2 regions of the Pseudoalteromonas sp. SR43-2 genome follow, and region 2 is predicted to be linked to the other one. Evidence: predicted binding sites of a transcription regulator. Region 2 holds the regulator's gene; the other holds the start of a gene.
What was found. Region 2 encodes sigma-54, which starts transcription at its own class of promoters, with help from an activator protein. Its sites were predicted from a motif close to GTTGGCACGNNNNTNGNNT; they were not measured.

Region 1 (5,414 bases), 170 kb from region 2:
TTAATTTTTATTGTTAATTTACTTACATTAACAAACTTGATTTTATAATACCAATGAATTGATAGGTCTCATTTTAAGGTTTTTCTCTATACTAACTGTTTACAAAATAGGTAATTGATGTGAATATTTAGTATGTAAAACAATCAATAAAGCATAAGGAAACGCTATGAAAGCCCTCTATTTATTACTCCCATTAACTTCATTACTTGTGGCATGTGGAGCAACACCTACGACAGAGGAAACTGTTGAAAAGCTAGATTATATAGATTTATCAAGTGTTGAGCTGCGCGATAGGGTGAAAAACTATTGGAATATTTTAACAAGAACAGAACCACAATATCCAATAGCTGCTGCAAAAAAAGGTCTTGCAGGTTGTGTAGAACTCATGACTATCATTAATTCTGAGGGTAGGGCGCAAGGATATAAAGTAACCTCCTCATATCCTAAAGGGTTATTTGATGAAGCCGCAGCTCAATCTTTAAGTACATGGGCCTGGTTGCCTACTAACGTAAATGTAGCTAAACAGCCTGTTCTTACTCATATTAGAATTGATTTCACTATTGAATCAAAACCAGTAGGTGAAAAATATTTAAAGAATTGTCCGGCTGGCGAAGCATTTCAAATAACGGGAGAAAGAAGAAAGTCATAAGATTTTAAGTGGAGTATTTATATACCTCACTTTGGTGGTGCGTTTGCATAACAGGTAATTGATGCAACTACTTAAAAAATTATTTATAACGAATTGATAAGGAAATGCTATGAAAGCTCTCTATTTATTACTCCCCTTGAGCATGATGCTGACAGTCTGTAGCTCAATGTCTGATAAACAAATAAACGATGAAATGCCGAGTTTTATTGATTTATCAAGTCCTGAACTGCGAAGTAAGGTAGGTGAATACTGGGATGTTGCTAAAAGAGTTGAGCCGCGATATCAGATAGAAGCTGCAAAGAAAAGTATTTAAGGCTGTGTTGAGTTTGCTATGTTAATTAATTCACAAGGTGAAGCCCAAGGGTATAAGGTTGTCTCGTCTTACCCTGAGGGCGTGTTTGATATTGATGCGGCAGCTGCTGTGGGTTTATGGAGCTGGAAACCGACAGTTGAAAATACGAGTAAGCAACCGATTCTAACTTATCTCAAAATGGATTTTATGGTGAGCCCAAAACCTACTGATGCAGAGTACTTAGCGCATTGTTGTAAAAATAAAGTCTAAACGTAATTAATAGTATAAATATAATAAGCTAGGTGTTTGTGTACCTAGCTATAAGATTACATACTTGCATATAAACTGTATTCACTTAGCGTTAGCTTGCCGTCTTTGTCTTGATCATAGCTTGAAAATCGAGACCACAAAGCGGGGTCTACAGCGGTTTCTGAACGTGTTAAAAAACCATCCTGGTTTCTATCAAGTTTTTCAAATTGCTCTGCAACATTGTTGCTTGCAGCAAAGCCTAATGTGCTAAAAATACTAAACGCAAAAAGCGCTATATAGCTTGTTTTTTTCATGAAAAATACTCAGTAGAGGTTATTGGTAAGGTAATTTTTAAATTCGATTAACGAAATTTGGTTATCTTGGTTTTTGTCCCATTTTACGAATGTGTTTAATAGTTGTGGTTGGGGATCAAGTTCGTCATGCGTTAAATAGCCACTTTTGTCGCTATCGAGGTGATCAAAGCGTTGCTTTACATCAAGTGCAGCGGCATCAAAGCTTAATAGCATTAAGATGCTTATAATAAGGGGAAGTATCTTCATGGTGTTCCTTCCAAAAGATGTATTTAAAGTTTGTGGCTAAAATAAAGTGAAAAGGAAAAAGCACTTGCCGTAATTTAACTCCCAACATTAAATCCTTTTACACACTCCCTCAGGGATTATGGCAAATGCTTTTAATTCCAGTTTACCTATAACAAGCTTAAGTAAAGCTTAATCAGTAATTACTCATTAAGGTTTAAAGCTTTCAAATTCTTTTTTTGAGACTTTTTCATCACCGTCTTCATCTAAGTCGGCAAACTGTCTCATTACTTCCTTGTCTTCCTTTGCTTCTGCAATTGATATTTGTCCGTCCATGTCTTTATCTAAGTGGGCAAAGCGCACATTTGTTGGCGATGCAATTACGGTGGCACTAATTGCTAAAAACATTAATGAAAAAGCGGCTATAAGTTGTTTCATAATCACGTTCCTTATTAAATGAGTTTATTGAATAAATTTTTTGAATTCATCTAGCGACAATTGCCCATCTTGATTAGTATCAATTTGAGAAAAATTCTCGTGTAGCACAGCATCTTCACCTGCTTCGGCTTCACTCAATGTGCCGTTACTGTCTTTATCAAGTTCGTTAAAAGTCGCGTGAACGTCCATTGCGTGTGCATTAGCGCCTAAAAAGCCTAAAGCCAGTAATGATGAAATTACTAAAATGCGTTTGTTCATAATTATTTCCTTATTGATTAAAGTTATTACTCCTATTACAAAAATGGTGCCAATAATAATTGTTGTTATTTTTCAATTGGTTATTGTTTTTGCTTTAAGCCAGTGAGAAGTTTTTACTGGGTTTATTGTAATTTTTGTGCGCCTTTTGCAACACTATTTAGTGAGGTTGAAAGGGAATTTATTAAAATCAACGAGTTACGTTGTCTCTATTTGGCGACACATTGTTTTATAGTGCTGGCTGTTAATCGTATTAAATATAATTGCTGGTTCAGCTAGTGTATAAGGTAAGCACTTAATAATAGAGCGCTTAACTTAAAAGGACTAAACGAAATGCCAGCAACCATAGCTAAAAAATACCAAGCAATGCTTAACTGGCGGCCTAATTTAATTGGGCAATTTGCAATGAGTATGCTGCTTTCGCTACTTCCGCTTTCTATAGTGGTGATCGTATTTTTAAATGCGCTTAATAAGCAATTAGCGGTTACTCAAAGTATTGTGAGTAGTAACTACCAAGTTACCAAATCGTTTAACACTTTAAAGCAAGAACTCAACAGCCTTGAACGCGCTACTAGGCAAAACTGGGTATTAAAAAGTGAATCGCTTGATAAGCTCATTGTCGATAAATGGCAATCATCCCTACAAAGCATTGATGAACTCAAATTTGTAAACCCGAATAAAGAGTATATCAACCAATGGCAACGCTTATATACCACCTTACAAACCGCGCATGTAAAACTCGTTGAGCAAAAACAACAACAAGCTGAGCTATTTGTGCCAGTGAGCGATTTAATTGCTGAGCTTACTTTATGGTTACGTGATAAAAACGAAGCGCAAATTACCAATAACCAAAATGAGCTTACAAGCCTGCAAGCGTCATTTATAAACTGGCTGGTGGCACTAATTCCGCTGACTTTAATTGTTGGGGGAGGTTTTTTATGGCGCATAAGTGGGCGGCTAAAAGGGTTAACTACGGTTATTGATAAGCTTGGGCAGGGGCATTGGCAGCAAAAAATATCTGTGAAAGGTTCAGCTGAGCTTGTTGAGCTAGGAGAAAAGCTCCAATGGGTACAAGAACAGCTTCATATGCTTGAGCAGCAAAAAGATACTTTTTTACGCCATGTAACTCATGAGCTAAAAACGCCGCTTGCTTCAATGGTTGAAGGCACTGATTTATTAACTGATGAAATAGTAGGTCCAATTACTGCTGAGCAAAAAGCGGTGCTTGAGCTTATTAGCCAATCTATGGTGCGCCTTCGCGCAATGATTGACAGTTTGCTGAGTTATAATGCGATTCGCACCAGTAAAGACAGCTTAAGCGAAGTTGAGTTTAGTCTTCTTATTAATAAAATTAATAGCCATTTTGAGCATCGCTTAACTGCGCGTCAGCAAGCTCTGCAGTGGCAAAATACTTTACCGAATAAACCGCTTGCTTTACCTAGTGAGCTTATTGAGATGATTTTAATTCAGCTTATTTCAAATGGCTTAAAATTTTCAGAAGATAAGCAAAGCGTTACTATTAATTTAGCGCTTGAGCAAAACCAGCTTTGTATCGTTGTACTTGATAAAGGGTGCGGTATTAAAGAGCAAGAAAAAACTCAAATTTTCAGCGCATTTTATCAAGGTAAACACAGTAAAAATGTTACGCTGCAAGGCAGTGGACTGGGTTTAACTATTGTAAAAGAGTCTGTTGAACAGCTAAGAGGTACACTTAGTGTTGAGCATAACGAGCCACATGGTTGCCGGTTTTCAATTAAAATTCCCATAACAAAAAATCTAGGAGTTAATTAACATGCGCTTGCGTTTAATCGCTATTTTATGTGTGCTCAGTAGCAGCATGGTTATATCAGGTTGTGAAATTAATAATGGGCAAGAAGAGCGTGTGTCAATTACACCTGCACCTGTGGTCGATACAAAAAAAACGACCGACAAAAACAGTAACCCTAGTCCAAAACCTAGACCAAAAATTGAACCAAGCTATCCTCCTGCAGAGCAAGTTATTGCATGGCACGCTAATCAGTGTGGCGGGTTTAAATTGGTACCTAGCAAAGATGTTTTTACAGGCGAAAACGAGCTTAAACGCTTTTTTAAATTTATGTGCTTAAACATAAATAATGATCCAAATACGGTAATGACTCAGTTGCTAAAGCTCGATCTTGCTTACTTTTGGCCTGATGACATAAAGCAATATTTATGGCTTCAAAAGCAGCAAGTAACTATGCAAATAAATGCTAAAAAAGAGCAGCAAGCACTTAATAATAAAATGCAAGAAACCCTCTCATCGTTAGCAACGATTGAGCAGCAACTTTTACTACGAGAAGAAACGAAGGAGCAGTAACGATGGCCGCAACTAAAGTACAAGGTGCAAAAGTATTACTCGTAGACGACGACGCTAGCTTATTAAAACTGCTCGCTATTCGTATTGAATCAAAAGGATACGAAGTAACAACCTGCGAAAGCGGCTTAACTGCACTACAAATACTTAAAAGCCAAGTGTTTGACGCCGTAATAACCGACTTACGCATGGATGAAATGGATGGTATGGCACTGCATCGTCAGCTGCAAAGCCGCTACCCAGCATTACCTGTCATTATGATGACAGCGCACGGCTCAATTCCTGATGCCGTAGAGGCAACTAAGCAGGGCATTTTTGCATTTATAACTAAACCAGTGGATAAAGATGAGCTATTTGACAGCCTTGCTAAAGCGATAGAAATTCATGGTGTTAACGCCGATGAAGCTGCACCTAAAAGTAATATAGTTACGCGCAGTGGTGCAATGCTGCACTTGTTAGAGCAAGTAAAACTACTTGGGCCAACGCAAGTTAATGTACTTATTTCGGGGGCTAGTGGTACTGGTAAAGAGCTACTCGCACAGGCGATTCATCAGCATAGCCATGTAAGCAGTGGCCCTTTTGTTGCAATTAACTGCGGCGCTGTACCAGGGGAGCTTTTAGAGTCTGAATTATTTGGTCATAAAAAAGGCTCGTTTACGG
Region 2 (5,414 bases):
TACAAAAGATGGTTTTGGCATTAAAGCACTTATAAACAGTGGCTTTGAAGTAGCTGTTATTACTGGTCGTCATTCACAGATAGTACAACAACGTATGAGCAGCTTAACCGTACAGCATATTTATCAAGGCCAAGAAAATAAGCTCATTGCCTATCAAGAATTAAAAGATAAACTCAACCTTAGCGATGAACAAATTGCTTATATTGGTGATGACGGTCCTGACATGCCTGTTATGGAGTTAGTAGGCTTTGCCGTTGCAGTAAATGATGCCCACCCACTTATTAAGCGTTTGTCACATTATGTAACGCAAATGCCTGGCGGTTTTGGTGCTGTGAGAGAACTCACCGATTTGCTCATGCTTGAAAATGGTAAAACATTGACTACACAAGGCACTAGTTCATGAATGCAGCGCGCATAATATTAAGCGTTTTATTCATTAGCTGTATGGTTTGGCTTTGGTACCCTTATTTTACACAAACAAATATTGTGCCTCAGGCTGAGCCAGAAGTTATTGCTAAGCCTGATTACATTGCTATTGAGCTCAAACAGACAGCCTATGATGAGCAAGGTAAAATTAGCCACAAAGTCACTGCGGCTAAAATGGAGCTATACCAGCAATTAGGTTTCACGTTTTTCGAAAAACCCATTTTTACTTTATATAACGAACAACAAACGTGGCAAATAAATGCAGACGAAGCAACATTATACGAAGATAAACAATTAATTTTAGAAGGTAATGTGGTTGCCAAAAATTTAACCGATAACGCCATGATAGACAAAATCAATGCTGATAATATTCAGGTAGATATAAAGCTATTAACAATGCGTTCGGAGCAACCCGTCATTATCACTGGACCCAATTTAAAAATCACTGGTAAAGGCCTAGAGGCCGACTTAAAAACCGAAGTGATAAAACTAATTAACCATACGCGAACCATATATTATGACCAATAAAATATTAAAATCACTTATAATTCCTACACTTATACTAGCGTTTAATAGTAGTGCTGCAGAGCAAAACACGCAACCTGCTGCCAATCAAATTTCAATAAGTGCCGACAAGCAAGAAGGTCAATTAAAAGCTAATGTCGGGATTTTTGAGAAAAACGTTGAGATAATTCACGGTAATCGCCGCATTACAGCCGATCGCCTCGAAGTACACAAACGCGATGAACTTGGTGATAATAAACAATTATTAATTGCCACAGGTAGCCCTGCGCACTTTGAAGAAAAGCAATCAGATGGCACGACTATGAGCGCCAGTGCTGACGAAGTACGTTATGATGTATCTAAGCGTTTTTTAACGCTTGTTGGTAATGCACAAGTATCGCAAGCCGGACAAAAAATAAATGCTAAAAGCATTACCTACGACATAGAGCAGCAGCTCATCAGTGCCGAAAAAGATGAAAACTCAACTGACCGCGTTCACACAATTTTAGTACCGATCGAAACTAAAAAAAGTAAAAAAGGCGATAAAGGTCAACCATGAGCACATTAAAAGCAGAACTATTGGCAAAAAGCTATAAAGGTCGTGAAGTTGTAAAAAACGTCGGCCTCGAAGTACAAGCTGGCAGTATAGTTGGCTTACTTGGCCCTAACGGTGCTGGTAAAACAACGACTTTTTATATGATCGTAGGGCTTGTTCCTAGCGACAAAGGTAAAATATCTATTGATGATAACGATATTACTCTTTTACCTATGCATAGTCGTGCTAGATTAGGCATAGGCTACTTACCGCAAGAGTCATCAATTTTTAGAAAGCTGACTGTTTATCAAAACTTAATGGCCATTTTAGAAACGCGCAAAGAACTAAATAAACAAGCCAGAGAAGATACGCTCAATAACTTATTAGATGAATTTAGCATACAACACATTCGTGATAGCCAAGGTATGGCATTATCGGGTGGAGAACGTCGTCGTGTAGAAATAGCACGAGCGCTGGCAGCAGATCCTAAATTTATATTACTGGATGAACCGTTTGCCGGTGTTGACCCTATTTCGGTATTAGATATAAAGAAAATAATAGAACATCTTAAAAATCGTGGGATTGGAGTATTAATTACCGACCATAACGTAAGAGAGACCCTTGATGTTTGCGAAAAAGCCTACATTGTTTCTCATGGGGAGCTGATTGCATCAGGTACTCCAGAACACGTATTAAATGATAAAACAGTACGCGATGTTTATTTAGGCGAGCAATTTAGGCTGTAACATTTACGCCATGTCTTTAAGCATCTGCTAGTATTAATTATAACAACATAAAAGGATTGTTAGAGATACATGAGGCAATCACTACAGCTGCGCATGGGCCAGCAACTTACAATGACTCCACAGCTGCAACAAGCTATTCGTTTGTTGCAACTCAGTACATTGGATCTCCAGCAAGAAATACAAGAAGCTCTCGACAGTAATCCACTATTAGAGGTTGAAGAGGCAGACTATTCTGAAGACGCTGCTGGTAAAAACGAGCAAAAAGCTGATACCGATGACATAACTGTTAGCGCATCTGCTGATGATGCTCCGAGCGAATATGAACAAGATACTGGTGAAGCACTTGCAAAAGACACGCTAAGTGACGACATGGCTATGGATGTTAGTTGGGATGAGTACATGAGTGCCGCTCCTGCAGCCTCATCAGGTCCAATGCCTGAAGACGAATCAATATACCAAGGCGCCTCTACTGAAACGCTCCATGAGTATTTAATGTGGCAATTACAACTAACGCCATTTAGCCCTACCGATGAAGCCATCGCTATTGCGATTGTAGAGGCCGTCGATGATTCAGGTATTTTAACATTAAGCTGCGAAGAGATTTTAGAAAGCTTTAATCAAGAAAACGAAGATGATAACGAAGTCGAACTTGATGAAATTGAAGCGGTATTAAAACGCATCCAACTGTTTGATCCTGTGGGTATTGCCGCACGTAGTTTACAAGAGTGTTTGTGTATTCAGCTTAATCAATTTGATAAAGAAACACCTTACATTAATGAAACGAAAATGATTTTAACCGAGCATATTGATCTATTAGCAGCTCGCGACTATCGTACATTAATGAAAAAAACTAAGCTTAAAGAAGAAGAGCTTAAAGAAGTGATGACACTAATACATACTCTCAACCCAAAACCTGCAGATACTATTGTAAGGGAAGAATCTGAGTATGTTATTCCTGATGTGTCAGTTAAAAAAATTAAAGGCCGCTGGGTTGTCGAATTAAACCCAGATAGCATGCCTAAAATTCGTGTTAATAGCCAATACGCGGCAATGTCTCGCACTGTAAAATCAAGTGGCGACAGCCAGTTTATCCGCTCACATTTACAAGAAGCTAAATGGTTTATTAAAAGCTTAGAAAGTAGAAACGACACGCTATTAAAAGTTACTAATTGTATTGTTAAGCAACAACAAGGCTTTTTTGAACATGGCCCTGAAGCCATGAAACCAATGGTTTTAAATGATGTCGCTGAAATGGTAGAAATGCACGAATCGACAATTTCGCGTGTGACTACTCAAAAGTACATGCATACACCCCGTGGTATATTTGAGCTTAAATATTTTTTCTCAAGCCATGTAAGTACTGAAAACGGTGGTGAATGTTCATCTACAGCAATACGTGCGCTTATCCGAAAATTAATCGCAGCAGAAAACTCAGCAAAACCATTGAGTGATAGCAAAATAGCGGATATATTGGCTGAGCAAGGAATTAAAGTAGCGAGACGTACAATCGCAAAATACCGCGAATCTCTTGCTATTCCACCGTCAAATCAGCGTAAAAGTCTGATTTAAGACGCTAAACTAAGAGGGTAATGCTTATGCAACTAAACTTAACTGGTCGTCACGTAGAATTAACCGATTCACTAAGAGACTATATTAATACTAAATTTGCGAAGCTTGAAAGACACTCTGATCATATTAATAATGTTCATGTCATTCTCGATGTAGAAAAGTTAAATCAAAAAGCAGAAGCCACAATACACGTAAGCGGTGCTGAGCTATTTGCCTCTACAGAACATCAAGATATGTATGCCGCTATTGACTCGTTGATCGACAAGCTCGATCGCCAAGTAATCAAACACAAAGAGAAGCTTGCTCGACACTAATATGATGAAATTAAGTTCACTTATATGCCAGGACTGCAGCAAAGCTGCGGTCCTTTTTAATAGCAAAAAAAGAATTTTAGAGTTCATTAGCGAACTTGCTCACGACAAACTTCCGTATTTACCGCAACAAGATATTCTTAATGCTTTAATGAGCAGAGAGAAATTAGGTAGTACAGGTATAGGGCGTGGCATTGCTATTCCTCATGGAAGAATGAGCGGTGCAGAAGAGCCTTTGGCTTTAGTGCTCGTTAGCGAAACTCCAATAAACTTTGATGCAATCGATAATCGCCCTGTTGATATTTTTGTCGCACTCATCGTACCAGATGGCGATAACCAGCAGCACTTAAAGACTCTAGCAACCATTGCTGATAAACTAAACAACAAAGATTTTTGTAAACAGTTACGCAGTGCAAAATCTGATACTGAGCTTTACCAAGTTATTGTCGATCAATCATAGTTTTATAAAGGGTGTTAAATGGAGTTAATTATCATAAGCGGCCGTTCTGGTTCTGGAAAGTCGGTTGCTTTGCGCGTTGTAGAAGATTTAGGTTATTATTGCGTTGATAATATTCCAGTAAACCTACTACCTTCATTAGTTCGCAGTGTGTCTGATAGCTACGATAAAATTGCTGTTAGCATAGATGTGCGCAACATCCCTAAAGAACAAGATGAATTTAACGATATTCTTGAATACTTACCAGGCTTTGCAAACCCTACGTTATTTTATTTAGATAGCGACGATCAGACATTGATCAAACGCTTTTCTGAAACACGCAGATTACACCCACTATCAATAGACTCGTTGCCGCTTGATTTAGCCATCAAAAAAGAAAAAGAATTACTTGATGTATTAACCACTCGCGCCGACTTTATGATAGATACGACTGATTTAAGTGTTCATCAACTCGCTGAATCTATTCGTGAAAAGATTTTAGGTAAAAAAGATAAGCAACTGATTGTCACATTTGAATCATTTGGTTTTAAACACGGTATACCAAAAGAAGCAGACTACGTATTTGATGCACGCTTTTTACCAAATCCACACTGGGAACCAGAGTTAAAGCCTTTAAATGGGTTAGATCAACCGGTTAAAGACTATTTAGCTAATCACAGCATAGTGCAAAAATTCACATGGCAAATTCAAACATTTGTACAAACGTGGTTACCGCATTTAGAACGAAATAACCGCAGTTATTTAACCATTGCTATTGGGTGTACAGGCGGGCAACATCGTTCTGTGTATTTAGCGCAAACTATCGGTGAAAGTTTTGCAATGACACATCCCAATGTAAAAATTCGCCATCGCGAACAAGAAAAATA

Region 1: a site for sigma-54 is predicted at 2,458-2,476, ahead of H5120_RS01140 (EF-hand domain-containing protein). Genes of this name have one in related genera too.

The regions. Positions count from the first base shown of each region.
Region 1 is NZ_JACJED010000001.1:227,350-232,763, forward strand. It holds gene H5120_RS01115 (energy transducer TonB) at 167-649, shown strand; gene H5120_RS20160 (hypothetical protein) at 759-962, shown strand; partial or broken gene H5120_RS20165 (energy transducer TonB) at 975-1,211, shown strand; gene H5120_RS01125 (EF-hand domain-containing protein) at 1,268-1,504, opposite strand; gene H5120_RS01130 (calcium dependent protein) at 1,514-1,750, opposite strand; gene H5120_RS01135 (hypothetical protein) at 1,937-2,164, opposite strand; gene H5120_RS01140 (EF-hand domain-containing protein) at 2,189-2,422, opposite strand; gene H5120_RS01145 (HAMP domain-containing sensor histidine kinase) at 2,753-4,210, shown strand; gene H5120_RS01150 (hypothetical protein) at 4,212-4,757, shown strand; gene H5120_RS01155 (sigma 54-interacting transcriptional regulator) at 4,760-5,414, shown strand, end outside.
Region 2 is NZ_JACJED010000001.1:61,973-67,386, reverse strand. It holds gene kdsC (3-deoxy-manno-octulosonate-8-phosphatase KdsC) at 1-403, shown strand, start outside; gene lptC (LPS export ABC transporter periplasmic protein LptC) at 400-954, shown strand; gene lptA (lipopolysaccharide transport periplasmic protein LptA) at 944-1,489, shown strand; gene lptB (LPS export ABC transporter ATP-binding protein) at 1,486-2,211, shown strand; gene H5120_RS00340 (RNA polymerase factor sigma-54) at 2,281-3,780, shown strand; gene hpf (ribosome hibernation promoting factor) at 3,807-4,094, shown strand; gene ptsN (PTS IIA-like nitrogen regulatory protein PtsN) at 4,099-4,551, shown strand; gene rapZ (RNase adapter RapZ) at 4,570-5,414, shown strand, end outside.